3 regions of the Variovorax sp. DAIF25 genome follow, and region 3 is predicted to be linked to each of the others. Evidence: riboswitches for the same ligand, from Rfam matches in the RefSeq annotation. Region 3 holds a riboswitch; each other region holds the start of a gene.
The links. Region 3 has a riboswitch for cobalamin ahead of R0232_RS19715 (TonB-dependent receptor domain-containing protein). Riboswitches for the same ligand answer to the same signal wherever they lie in the genome.
Positions count from the first base shown of each region.

Region 1 (3,776 bases), 1.5 Mb from region 3:
GACGTTGTAGTTCTGGCGCAGGGTCCGGCCGTCGAGGCGCCCGTCGATCAGCGGCACGCCCTGGTAGCGTTGCGGCGACTGGCGGCCCTCGTCGTGCGACAGGGTGAACTGCAGCTCGGGCGAGACGTCCAGCCGCAGCGCACCACCGACGGCCAGGCTCTCGCCCTCGCCGCGCGCCATGAAGCCGTTGGTGGCGCGGTGGCTGATGTCGAAGCGGTACGAAAGCTTGTCGTTGATCGCGCCGCCGCTGCCGAAGGCGGCCTGGCGCGTGGCGTCGGAGCCGTAGCTCAGCAGCGCCTCGTTGTGGATCGGTCCGCGCGTGGGCTTCTTGGGCACCACGTTGATCGCGCCGCCGATCGCGCCTTCGCCATACATGACCGAGGCCGCGCCGCGCAGCACCTCGATGCGGTCGACCGACCAGGTGTCGAACGGGAAGGTGACGGTGCCCGCGCCCGCGAACAGCCGCGTGCCGTCGAACAGCTGCATCACCGAGCCATGGCCCGAGAAGCCGCGTGCGGCCATCGAGGTGCTGCCGTTGCCCGGCGCGGGCGAACCCGTGATGCCGGTGGCGCGGGTGGCGGCCTCGATGACGGAGACGTCGCCGCGCGCGCGGATGGTCTCGCCGGTCAGCACCTCGATGCTGGCGGGCGTCTCGAGCGGCGTGAGGCCGAGGCGGCTGCCGGTCTGCGTGGGCTCGGCGAGCGACAGCGCGGCCTGGGCACCGGCCTCGACCTGCACCGGCGGCAGGCTGGTGGCGGCCTGCTGCGCGAAGCCGCTGCCGGCGCCGAAGGCCAGGCCGATGGCGGCGGACATGCCGCCGAGGCGGCGGGCGGCGGGGCGACCCCGGTGGCGGTGCGGGCGGCGGCCGGCCGCGCCCGCGCGATCGCCCGACGGCGATGCGTGATCCATGTGACTTCTCCTCCGGCCCGCGTCCCCGCAGGCTCTCTGACCGAACGTGGACACGGCGGGAAGTCATTCGATGGCCGGGACCGGCGGCGGGAAAAGCAAGCGCTTCGCCGGCCGGCGGCCCGGACACGCACTCCCGCAGCGTCCGAGGCGGTGACGAAGGCCGGTATCCGGGCTCGCGGAGCGCAGCGGCGCGCAGTCGAAACTGCAGCGCCGTTGCGGAAGCCCTCGCCTTCCCACGCCTTGGGGGCGCAGTGGCTGCCGATGCCCTGGAGGCATGGCGTGAGGACTTCCAGATCCGCTGACCGTTGCGGGGGCAGCGCAGGAATGGAGGCGTCGATCCGTGAACCGACGCGTCGCACCTGCTTCCCGTTTAACCCCGTGGCCATGGCATGCATGGCTGGCGGGGCACCTTCGAACCGTGGTGCCGATGCGGTCTTTGTTTTTAGAAGAAAGACTGCACCGAACGGCGGGGATTATAGGGAGCGGGTGCCGCCGGGGACGTCCGGCGTGCGGGTGTCCTGCGGCCGGCCCGGGCCTTCGGTGCCGAACAGCCGGCGCAGCACGCTGACGCCGGCCACCAGCGCATTGGAATAGCTGGAATGCGGCTCGATGGCCGCCTCGAGCGGCAGGTAGGAATGCACCGCGCCCTCGCCCGCGGCATCGTCGACCGCCTCCATCAGCACCCAGTAGAACTCGCCGGGCTCCAGCTCGTGGACGGTCAGCGCGAGGTTGCGGGGCGACGGCGACAGGGTGGCGGGGATGGTGTTCACGCGAAGCTCTGGAAGGTGGGCGTTGGCGAAAGCGGCGCAGCGCCGGAATCGTAGACACGCCCTGTCACAACGCGCGGGCACTTCATCACGTTCACCGCCGGCGAAAACCCTGTGTGCTTCCTGCGGCAGGCGGTGGCCCCGACCGTTCCCAGCTTCCGGGCTTCTCCTACAGGCGGGCGTTGGTGCGCGACCTAAGTTTTGCCCATGGATCAAACACCCGCGGCACGCCGCAAGCCCAGACGACAGGAGGCCCCATGAAGCGATTCACCCTGGATCCCTCGATGCGAGCGACCATTGGCGGCGCGTTCTATCCCACCGGTTACTCGGTGGTGATGTTCGCCAGCGCCGAGGACGCCGAGCGCGTCGGCCGCCAGCTCGTCGAGCAGGGCGTGAGCGCGGACGACATCTTCCTGCTGCCGCCCCGGACGGTGCTGGCGGAGATCACGCCCACGGTGGCCGATGCGGACAACCCCCTGCCCTCCGCGGGCACCGAGGGCGCGACGGTGCGTGCCTACACCAAGCTGGCGCGCGAAGGCCACACGGCACTGCTGGTGCGCACCGAGGAACAGGACGATGCCGAACGCATGATGGAGGTGGTGCGCACGGTGCCGTACTCGATCGCCCAGCGCTATCGCATGCTGGTGATCGAGGACCTCTAACTAGCGCACGTTCAGGCCGGCGCGCCCGGCACGGTGGGCGCGCCGTTCGCGCCATGGGGCGCGGGCGGCGCCACGGCGCGGCGCACCACGTCGCGCGCCATCGCCTGGGCCAGCTCGTGCTCGCCGAGGAACACGGTGGCCGAGACCTCGCGCGTGAGCAGATCGGCTTCCGCTTCGTTGTGGCTGCGGATCACGGTCTCGATGCTGGGGTTGAGCGTGCGCGCGGTCTCGATCATCTGCCGCACGTTGAGCGCGGCCGGCGTGGCCACCACCAGCACGCGGGCGCGCGCGATGTGGGCCTGGATCAGCACGGCGGGATCGGCCGCGTCGCCATAGACGGCGGCACCGCCCTCCTCGCGCAGCTTCTCGACCAGCTCGCGGTTCTGCTCGGCCACCACGTAGGGGATGTCGTGCGCCTTGAGCTCGGCCGCGATGCGGCGCCCGACCCGGCCATAGCCGACCAGCACCACCTGGCGCGAGAGGTAGCGCGCCTCGGTGCTCATCGGCAGCTCGGCCAGCGGGTCGTCGCGCGCCTCGAGGCGGCGCGCGAACGAGGAATGGGCATGCAGCCATTTCTGCAGCGGCGCGATCAGGCTGAACCACAGCGGGTTGGTGGCGATGGAGATCAGCGCGCCGGCCAGGATCAGGCTCTGGCCCTCGGCGGGCATCAGCCCGAGCGAGACGCCTAGGCCCACGAGGATGAACGAGAACTCGCCGATCTGCGCCAGGCTGGCGCTGACGGTGAGCGCGGTGGCCAGCGGATAGCGCAGCACCAGCACCAGCGCGGAGGCCGCGAGCGACTTGCCCAGCACGATGACCAGCACCACGGCCAGCACCTGCAGCGGGCGCTCGATCAGCACCGAGGGATCGAACAGCATGCCGACCGAGACGAAGAACAGCACGGCGAAGGCGTCGCGCAGCGGCAGCGACTCCTGGGCGGCGCGGTGGCTGAACTGCGACTCGCGCATCACCATGCCAGCGAAGAAGGCGCCGAGGGCGAAGGAGACGCCGAACAGGGCGGCCGAGGCGAAGGCGATGCTGACGGCGGCGGCCACCACGCACAGGGTGAACAGCTCGCGCGAGCCGGTGCGCGCGACCTGCCAGAGGATCCACGGGAACACGCGGCGTCCGACGATCAGCATCAGGGCGACGAAGCCGCCGACCTGCAGCAGCGTGAGGCCCAGGGTCTGCCACAGCGGCGAGGCGTCGGTGCCGGCGGCGCGGCCGCCAAGGGTTTCGGCGAGCGGGGGCAGCAGCACGAGCACCAGCACCATGGCGAGGTCTTCGACCACCAGCCAGCCGACGGCGACGCGGCCGGTGAAGGAATCGAGGATGCCCAGGCTCTCGAGCGCGCGCAGCAGCACGACGGTGCTAGCGACCGAGAGTGCCAGCCCGAACACCAGCGCCGCGCCCAGGTTCCAGCCCCACCACAGCGCGA
Region 1 is NZ_CP136636.1:2,788,118-2,791,893, reverse strand. Features, by position in the region: gene R0232_RS12815 (TonB-dependent receptor) at 1-909, opposite strand, end outside; cobalamin riboswitch at 1,051-1,336, opposite strand; gene R0232_RS12810 (hypothetical protein) at 1,383-1,679, opposite strand; gene R0232_RS12805 (hypothetical protein) at 1,934-2,338, shown strand; gene ybaL (YbaL family putative K(+) efflux transporter) at 2,350-3,776, opposite strand, start outside.
Region 1: another riboswitch for cobalamin. It lies ahead of R0232_RS12815 (TonB-dependent receptor); the one in region 3 lies ahead of R0232_RS19715 (TonB-dependent receptor domain-containing protein).

Region 2 (3,776 bases), on a different replicon from region 3:
CCGCGACGCCACGGCGGACGCGGTCTCGGACTTCGCGCTCAAGGCGCACCGCGCGATGGACCGGCTCAAGCGCCAGGGCTCGATCGACGGCCTGCTCAATCTCTCGGTGGAAGCCGTGCGGCAACTCACGGGCTTCGACCGCGTGATGGCCTACCGCTTCCGCCACGACGACAGCGGCGAGGTGGTGGCCGAGCGCCGCCACGAGGCGCTCGAGCCCTTCGTGGGCCGCCGCTATCCGGCCAGCGACATCCCGGCCCAGGCGCGCCGGCTCTACGTGATCAACACCCTGCGCCTGATCGCCGACGTGCAGTCCGCGCCGGTCGGGCTCGACGTGGCCGATCCGCAGCTGCCGCCGCTGGACATGAGCCAGTGCACGCTGCGCAGCGTGTCGCCGATCCACATCGAGTACCTGCGCAACATGGGCGTGGGCGCGTCGATGAGCATCTCGATCGTCATCAACGGCCAGCTCTGGGGCATGCTGGCCTGCCACCACCGCAGCGCCCACCGGGTGCCCTACGCCATCCGCATGGCCTGCGACGTGCTCGCGCAGGTGCTGGCCTCGAACGTGCAGAGCCTGCTGGCGCGCGAGCAGGCGGGCCGAGCCTCGAGCGCGGCGCAGTTGCGCGGCTCGCTGATCGAGGCCGTGCTGCATGCCGAGGACACCTTCAGCGCGCTGATCGGCCTGGCGCGCCCGCTGGCCGATGCCTTCGACGCGCAGGCGGCGGTGATCGCCGAGCAGTCGCGGCTGCACGTGGAAGGCGATATGCCGCGCGAGGCCGCGGCGGCGCTGATGCAGTGGCTCACCGCGTCGAAGAACGGCGACGAGATCGTGGCGCTGCACGAGCGCGAGCAACTGCCCGAGAACCTGCGTTCGCTGGGCGGCGTGTGGTGCGGCTTTCTCGCGCTGCGCTTCGACGCGATCGACAACGGCTGGCTGGTGCTCGCGCGCAAGGAACAGGTCGAGACCATCAACTGGGGCGGCAAGCCCGAGAAGCACTACGTGAGCGGCCCGCTCGGGCCGCGGCTCACGCCGCGCGGCTCCTTCGACGTCTGGAAGCAGACCGTGCGCGACACCAGCGTGCCCTGGGGCGCCAACGATCTCGACTTCGCGCGCCAGCTGCGCGACGAGCTGATCCGCGCCAGCGCGGCGCGGCTGGCCGACACCTACAAGGCCCGCACCGAGCTGCTGGCCGTGCTCGGCCACGACCTGCGCGACCCGCTGCAGTCGATCACGATGGCGGCCAAGCTGCTCGAGCGCAGCCTGCCCGACGGCAGCAACGCCGGCGCGCGGCTGGGCCAGCGCATCCAGACCTCGAGCAGCCGCATGGCGCGGCTGATCGGCCAGGTGCTCGATGCCTCGCGGCTGCAAAGCGGCATGGGCCTGCAGGTGGTGCCGGCGCAGATCGACCTGGCGCGGCTGCTGGAAGACGCAGTCGACGAGTCGCGCACTGCCTACCCGGGCTCGCAGCTCGAGCTGGACGCACCCAGATCGCTGCCCGTGCTGGCCGACCCCGACCGCATGGCGCAGTTGGTCGGCAACCTCGTGAGCAATGCGCGCCACCACGGCCTGCCCGGCGAGGCGGTGCGCCTGCGGCTCGAGCAGACCGAGGCGCACGTGGTGTTCAGCGTGGCCAACCGCGCGCCGCCGATCGACGCCGCGCTGGTGCCCGACCTGTTCAGCGCCTTCAAGCAGCGCAGCGTGCCCAACGAGCGCAACAAGGGCGGACTGGGCCTGGGGCTGCACATCGCGCAGGCCATCGTGCGCTCGCACCGCGGCAGCATCGGCTATGCGCACGACGACGGCTACGTGGTGTTCACGGTGCGGCTGCCACACACGCCCACACCCTGAGCTTTTCGCGCCAGACGGCGCAAGACCCGCTCCTATAATCCGCCCCGCCGGCCGATGCAAACGAAAGCATCACCCAAGCCGGCGTGCGCGAAGGTGCGCCGGTCCCGTGACCGGCGTTAAACGGGAAGCAGGTGACGAGCCCCACGGGGCGCCATTCCTGCGCTGCCCCCGCAACGGTCGGCGGATTCGCGGTCCTCACAGTCGATGCCTTCGCGGGCACCGGCGGCCACTGTGCCTCTGCATGGGAAGGCGAGGATCGCGGCCGCGAAGCATCGCTCGATGCCTCGCGGCGCTCCGCAAGCCCGGATACCGGCCTTCGCCTCGTTCGGTCGCTGCGGGAGTGCAGGCAAGCCGGGCCGGTCACGCGTGGGCGCGGACCCGGTCGCTTGCAGCATCCATCGGCGCCCGGTTTGTTCTCATGGCCCGCGGGAGCGCGGGCCCGAAGGAAGCCCACGTGCGCAACATCTCCAGGCGCGGTCGCGTCAGACCCCACCAAGCCCTCATCGGATCCGGCGTCATGCTGCTCGCCTCGGTCGCTTCGGCGCAGGACGCCGAGGGAGCCGGTTCGCTGCCGCCCACCACCGTCAACGACCGCAAGACCATCTCCACCGCCACGCGCCAGGAGGCCGACACGCTGCGGCTGCCCTTCGCGACCTATGCGGTCGAACGCGCGCAGCTCGACGCGGTGGGCGCCGTCACGCTCGAGGACACGCTGCGCAGCGTGCCGGGCCTGCAGTACGGCACGCAGGGCAACTACTACTCGCGCTTCGAGACCCGCGGCCTGCGCGACACACAGGACGTGCTGGTGCTGATGGACGGCGTGCCGCTGCGCCTGCTGCAGGGCAATGCCGACATCACGCTGATCGCGCCCGACCTGGTGGACCGGCTCGAGTTCATCAAGGGCCCGGCCTCGGCGCTCTACGGCAAGAACGCGATCGGCGGCGTGGCGCAGTTCTTCATGAAGCCCGAGCGCGCGGGCGGCAGCCTCACGGCCACCGTCGGCAGCTACGGCCGCCTCGACGGCAGCCTGCGCTACCGCTGGGACTTCGAGCGCGGCAACCTCTACATCGGCGTGGCCAACGGCGACCACAACGGCTTCCAGCGCGATGCCGGCCGCGCGCAGTCGGCCGTGCTGCTCGGCGGCGACTTCGCCGTCACGCGCAACTGGACCACCGGCTTCCAGCTCTACGACACGCGCGTGCGCGGCGACCGCGGCTCGATCGTGCCGCTGGTCAACGGCAAGCCGATCTTCGGCATCACATCGCGCGACAACTACGGCATTCCCGACTCCTACGTCACGGGCGACTACCAGTCGTTCTCGTGGAAGAACCGCTTCGAGCTCGGCGCCGGCTGGTCGATCAACCACCTGAGCAGCTTCGCGCGCTACAACCGCTTCTTCGCGGGCGGCATCACCATCGTTCCGCCGCCCGCGGCCGTGAGCAAGGGCTATTCCGAGAGCTACACCGCCGACCGCGGCGTCTTCCACGAGCTCGCGGCCACGCACCTGATGGCGGGCAAGGGCTGGAGCAACGAGTTCCAGGCCGGCTTCAACCTCGAGCGCGGCTGGCAGGGCCTCGACTCGCCGAGCTTCAGCAACGCGCCCACCTACCGCGGGCCGTTCTACGACATCCCCGTGAGCAACGTGCGCAACGATCCGCGCGGCGTGCGCGGCAGCATCACCTCCTCGCGCTTCGACCAGGAGGTGCGCAGCGTCTACCTGCAGGACCGCTTCGAATACGGCCCGGTCGGCTTCACGCTGGGCGTGCGCCACGACCGCTTCGAGCAGACGCTCGGCCGCACGGGCACGCAGGTGATCTCGGCGCAGGAAGGCAGCCACACCAGCCCGCGCGCGGGCGTGGACTGGCTGTTCCTGCAGGGCGATGCCTCCTCGCACGCCGTCTTCGCGAACTGGAGCGAAGGCTTCCGG
Region 2 is NZ_CP136637.1:2,044,038-2,047,813, reverse strand. Features, by position in the region: gene R0232_RS43945 (ATP-binding protein) at 1-1,849, shown strand, start outside; cobalamin riboswitch at 1,924-2,180, shown strand; gene R0232_RS43940 (TonB-dependent siderophore receptor) at 2,367-3,776, shown strand, end outside.
Region 2: another riboswitch for cobalamin. It lies ahead of R0232_RS43940 (TonB-dependent siderophore receptor); the one in region 3 lies ahead of R0232_RS19715 (TonB-dependent receptor domain-containing protein).

Region 3 (3,776 bases):
ACCAGCCTGGCGCCGAGCGCGTTCAGCGTGTCGAGGTTGGCCGGGTAGATGAACGAGAAGGCCGCATCGCGCGCGATGGCGATGGTGCGGCCCGCGAGCAGCGGCGCGATCGGTGCGACCTCACCGGTGGAAGGTGGCTCGAAGCGCACCTGCGGCAGCTGCAGCGCCCCCAGCGGCGTGCCGGCCAGCGCATCGGCGACGCGGTCGAGCCGCTCGGCCGCGTCGCCGAGCTCGTGCGCCGCCACCAGGCCCAGGTGGCGTTCGGGCAGCGAGAAGCCCGCGTCGCGCGGCAAGGCGCCGAGCCAGTCCGCGGGCTCGCGCAAGGCGCCGCGCAGCATGTCGGCATGGCGCTCGCCGGCCACGCGATTGGCCAGCACGCCGGCCCAGGGCAGCCCGGTCCTGAAGCTCTGCAGCCCATGCGCCAGCGCACCGAAGGTGCCGGCCATCGCATGGGCGTCGATCACGGCCAGCACCGGCAGGCCGAAGCGCTGCGCCAGGTCGGCCGCGCTCGGCGTGCCGTCGAACAGGCCCATCACGCCCTCGACGATCAGCAGGTCCGACTCGGCCGCGGCCGCATGCAGCCGCGCGCGGCAGTCGGCCTCGCCGGTCATCCACAGGTCGAGCGAATGCACGGGCGCGCCGGTGGCGAGCCGCAGCCAGTGCGGGTCGAGGAAGTCGGGCCCGCACTTGAAGGCGCGCACGCGCCGGCCCTGGCGCGCATGCAGCCGCGCGAGCGCGGCGGCCACGGTGGTCTTGCCCTGCCCGGAGGCGGGCGCGGCCACGAGCACGGCGGCGCAGCTCGCCGCGCGATCAGGCAGGTGTTGGCTTACTGGGGCGTCCACTTCAATCCGACGTACGCGTTGCGGCCACCGGTGACGTAGCCGCGCGCGAGCATGTAGTCCTTGTCGCCCGCATTGTCGATGCGCGCGACCAGGTCGACGTCGCGCACGATCTTCGTGCTGGCCACGAGGTTCAGCAGCGTGTAGCCGCCGAGCGTGCGCGTGTTGGCCGCGTCGTCGTAGCGCTGGCTCGAGGTCTGCACCTCGGCGCCCAGCGTCCAGCCGCCGAGGCGCCAGTCGGCACCCAGCGTGGCATAGCGCTTGGCGCGGCGCGCGAGCAGCTTGTCGGTCGCGAGGTCGCGCGGGTCCTGGAAGTCGAGCGAGGCGCGCAGCGTGACGTCGCCGATGCGGTGGCCGGCCGACAGCGTCACGCCCTCGTAGCGCGCCCGCGCGGTGCTGCCGTAGCAGCCGAAGGACGAGGCGCAGCCCTTGGCGGTCGAGTCGAACATGATCAGGTTGCGCACCTGGTTGCGGTAGACCACGATGCCGGCGTTGGTCGGGCCGTCGGTGTACTTGAGGCCGAGCTCGACGTTGCGGCTCGACTCGGGCTGCAGGTCGGGCTTGCCGTATTCGCTGAAGCGCTGGTAGAGCGTGGGGGCGCGGAAGGCGGTGCCGGCCGACGCGGTCACGCGCAGCTTCGGCGTGATCGCGAAGCCGTAGGCGGCGCTGCCGGTGGTCTTGCCGCCGAACTCGCTGTCGTCGTCGTGGCGCACGTTGAGCTGCAGCGAATGCGGGCCCTGCACGAAGCCGTAGCCGAGCGAGACGGCATCCTGCGAACGCTTGCGCGCCAGGCCCTTGTCGGTGCTGCTGGTGGGCGCGTTCTCGAGCCGGTCCTCGCGGCGCTCGAGCGCGGCCGTCACCAGGTGCGGACCGAAGCGCAGCTCGTTCTGGAACAGGTAGCCGCGCAGCCGGGTCTCGGTGCGGTAGTACGAGGGCATGGTGCTGTAGACCGACTGCGAATCGGTCACCTGCAGCCGGGTGCTATAGACCTCGTTCCATTGCGCCGACCAGGTCAGGCCGCCGGTGCGCAGCCGGTTGCGGCTCTGGTCGTCGAGGTAGTAGGCCGGCGGCTTGCTGCCGGACTTGGCCGCGTCGTAGCGCGCCTGCGTGTCGCTCGACAGCGCGGTGGCCTCGAGGCGCTGGCCGGGCGCGATCTGCCAGCCCAGGCGCACATTGCCCGAGGTGGTGTTGTAGCCGTCGCGGTCGGGGCTGGTGAAGCCGTCCTTGGGCAGCGTGCGCTTCTCGAGCGGCTGGATGTTGAAGCCGCGGCTCTCCTCGTGTGCCACGCCGAACGAATAGTCGAAGGCATTGGCCTTGCCGCTGATCGCGGCCTCGGTGCGGAACAGGCCGTGGCTGCCGAAGCCCACGCCGATCGAGGGCGACACGCCCTCCTCGCCGCGCTTGGTGAACAGCTGGATCACGCCGCCGATGGCGTCGGAGCCGTAGACCGCGGCGGCCGGGCCGCGCAGCACCTCGATGCGGTCGATCTGCGCCAGCGGGATGCTTTCCCAGGCCGCGCCGCCGGTGGCCTGCGAGTCCACGCGCACGCCGTCGATGTAGACGGCGGTGAAGCGCGTCTCGGCGCCGCGGATGTAGACGCTGGTCGAGTTGCCCACGCCGCCGTTGCGCACGATCTGGATGCCGGCCTGGCGCGCGAGCACGTCGGCCACGCCGGTGGATCCGCTGCGCTCGATGGTCTCGCGGTCGATCACCGAGACATCGGCCACCAGGTCCGACAGCGGCTGCGCGGTGCGGGTGGCGGTGACCACCGTCTCGCCGAGCACGCCGGGCTGTTGCTGTGCCGAAGCGGCCGATGGCAGCTGGGCCAGCAGCAGGCCGCCGAAGGCCGGCACCAGGGCCAGCGGCAGGCCGGCCAGGCGCGCGCGCAAGGAGGACGCAGAAACGCGAGCGCGCGAACGGCGCGAGAAGGAAACGCAGGAAATCATGGAATGAGCGAACGAACGTCTATGCCCCTTGCCGGCCTCCCCGCCGGCGCCCGGGGCGCCATTGGCTCGTGCATGCATCGACGAAGCGAAGGGCATGCGCGAACCGCCTTGTTGGCCGGTATCCGGGCTGGCAGACCGGCCCTCGCCGCCTTCCCAGGCGCCTGTTTCAGGGCGCCCAGTGGCTCGTGTGGAGAGGGTGGCGCCTTGCGGCGCCGTCTGCTTGACCGTTGCGGGGGCAGCGCAGGCGGCTTCGGTGCCGGCGCGCGGCCGGTCCCTTCACTCCTGCTTCCCGTTGAACCGCGGCGCGTGAACCACGCCGCAGGCACCAACGGGCGAGATTCTAGGCGCTGCGCCACGCGCTTTAAGTCGAAAGTTGCGTGGGCCCGACGGTCGCCGCGTCCCGCGCACTAACATCGACAGGCTATGCGACGCCATCACCACCGCCCCGCATGACCCTGCGCTCCTCGCTGCTGCTGCGCCTGCGCTCCGCCCTCCAACGCCTGTTCGGCGTCTCGGGCTGGCAGTCGATGCTGCTGTGGTCCATCGTCGCCGGCCTGCTCGGCACGCTCGCGACCGAACTGTTCCGCGCCACGCTGCGCGGCTTCGAGCACCTGGTGCTCGGCCCCGGCGACAGCCTGGTCGCGATGGCGCGCGCGCTGCCGTGGTGGGCGCGCATCGCCTTCCCCGCCGCGGGCGGCCTGGTGGCCGGAGGCCTGCTCGTGCTCGCGAAGCGCGTCGCGGTACGCAGCGCCACCTCCGACTACATGGAGGCGATCGTGCTCGGCGACGGCCGCATCCCGGTCACGCAGACGCTGGTGCGCAGCGCCTCCTCGCTCGTGAGCATCGGCACCGGCGGCTCGATCGGCCGCGAGGGCTCGATGGTGCAGCTCGCCGCATTGGCCGCCTCGCTGCTGGGCCGGGTGTTCCGCTTCCCGGTCGAGCGGCTGCGGCTGCTGGTGGCCTGCGGCGCGGCGGCCGGCCTCACGGCCGC
Region 3 is NZ_CP136636.1:4,247,106-4,250,881, forward strand. Features, by position in the region: gene R0232_RS19710 (cobyrinate a,c-diamide synthase) at 1-842, opposite strand, end outside; gene R0232_RS19715 (TonB-dependent receptor domain-containing protein) at 827-2,785, opposite strand; cobalamin riboswitch at 2,882-3,129, opposite strand; gene R0232_RS19720 (ClcB-like voltage-gated chloride channel protein) at 3,235-3,776, shown strand, end outside.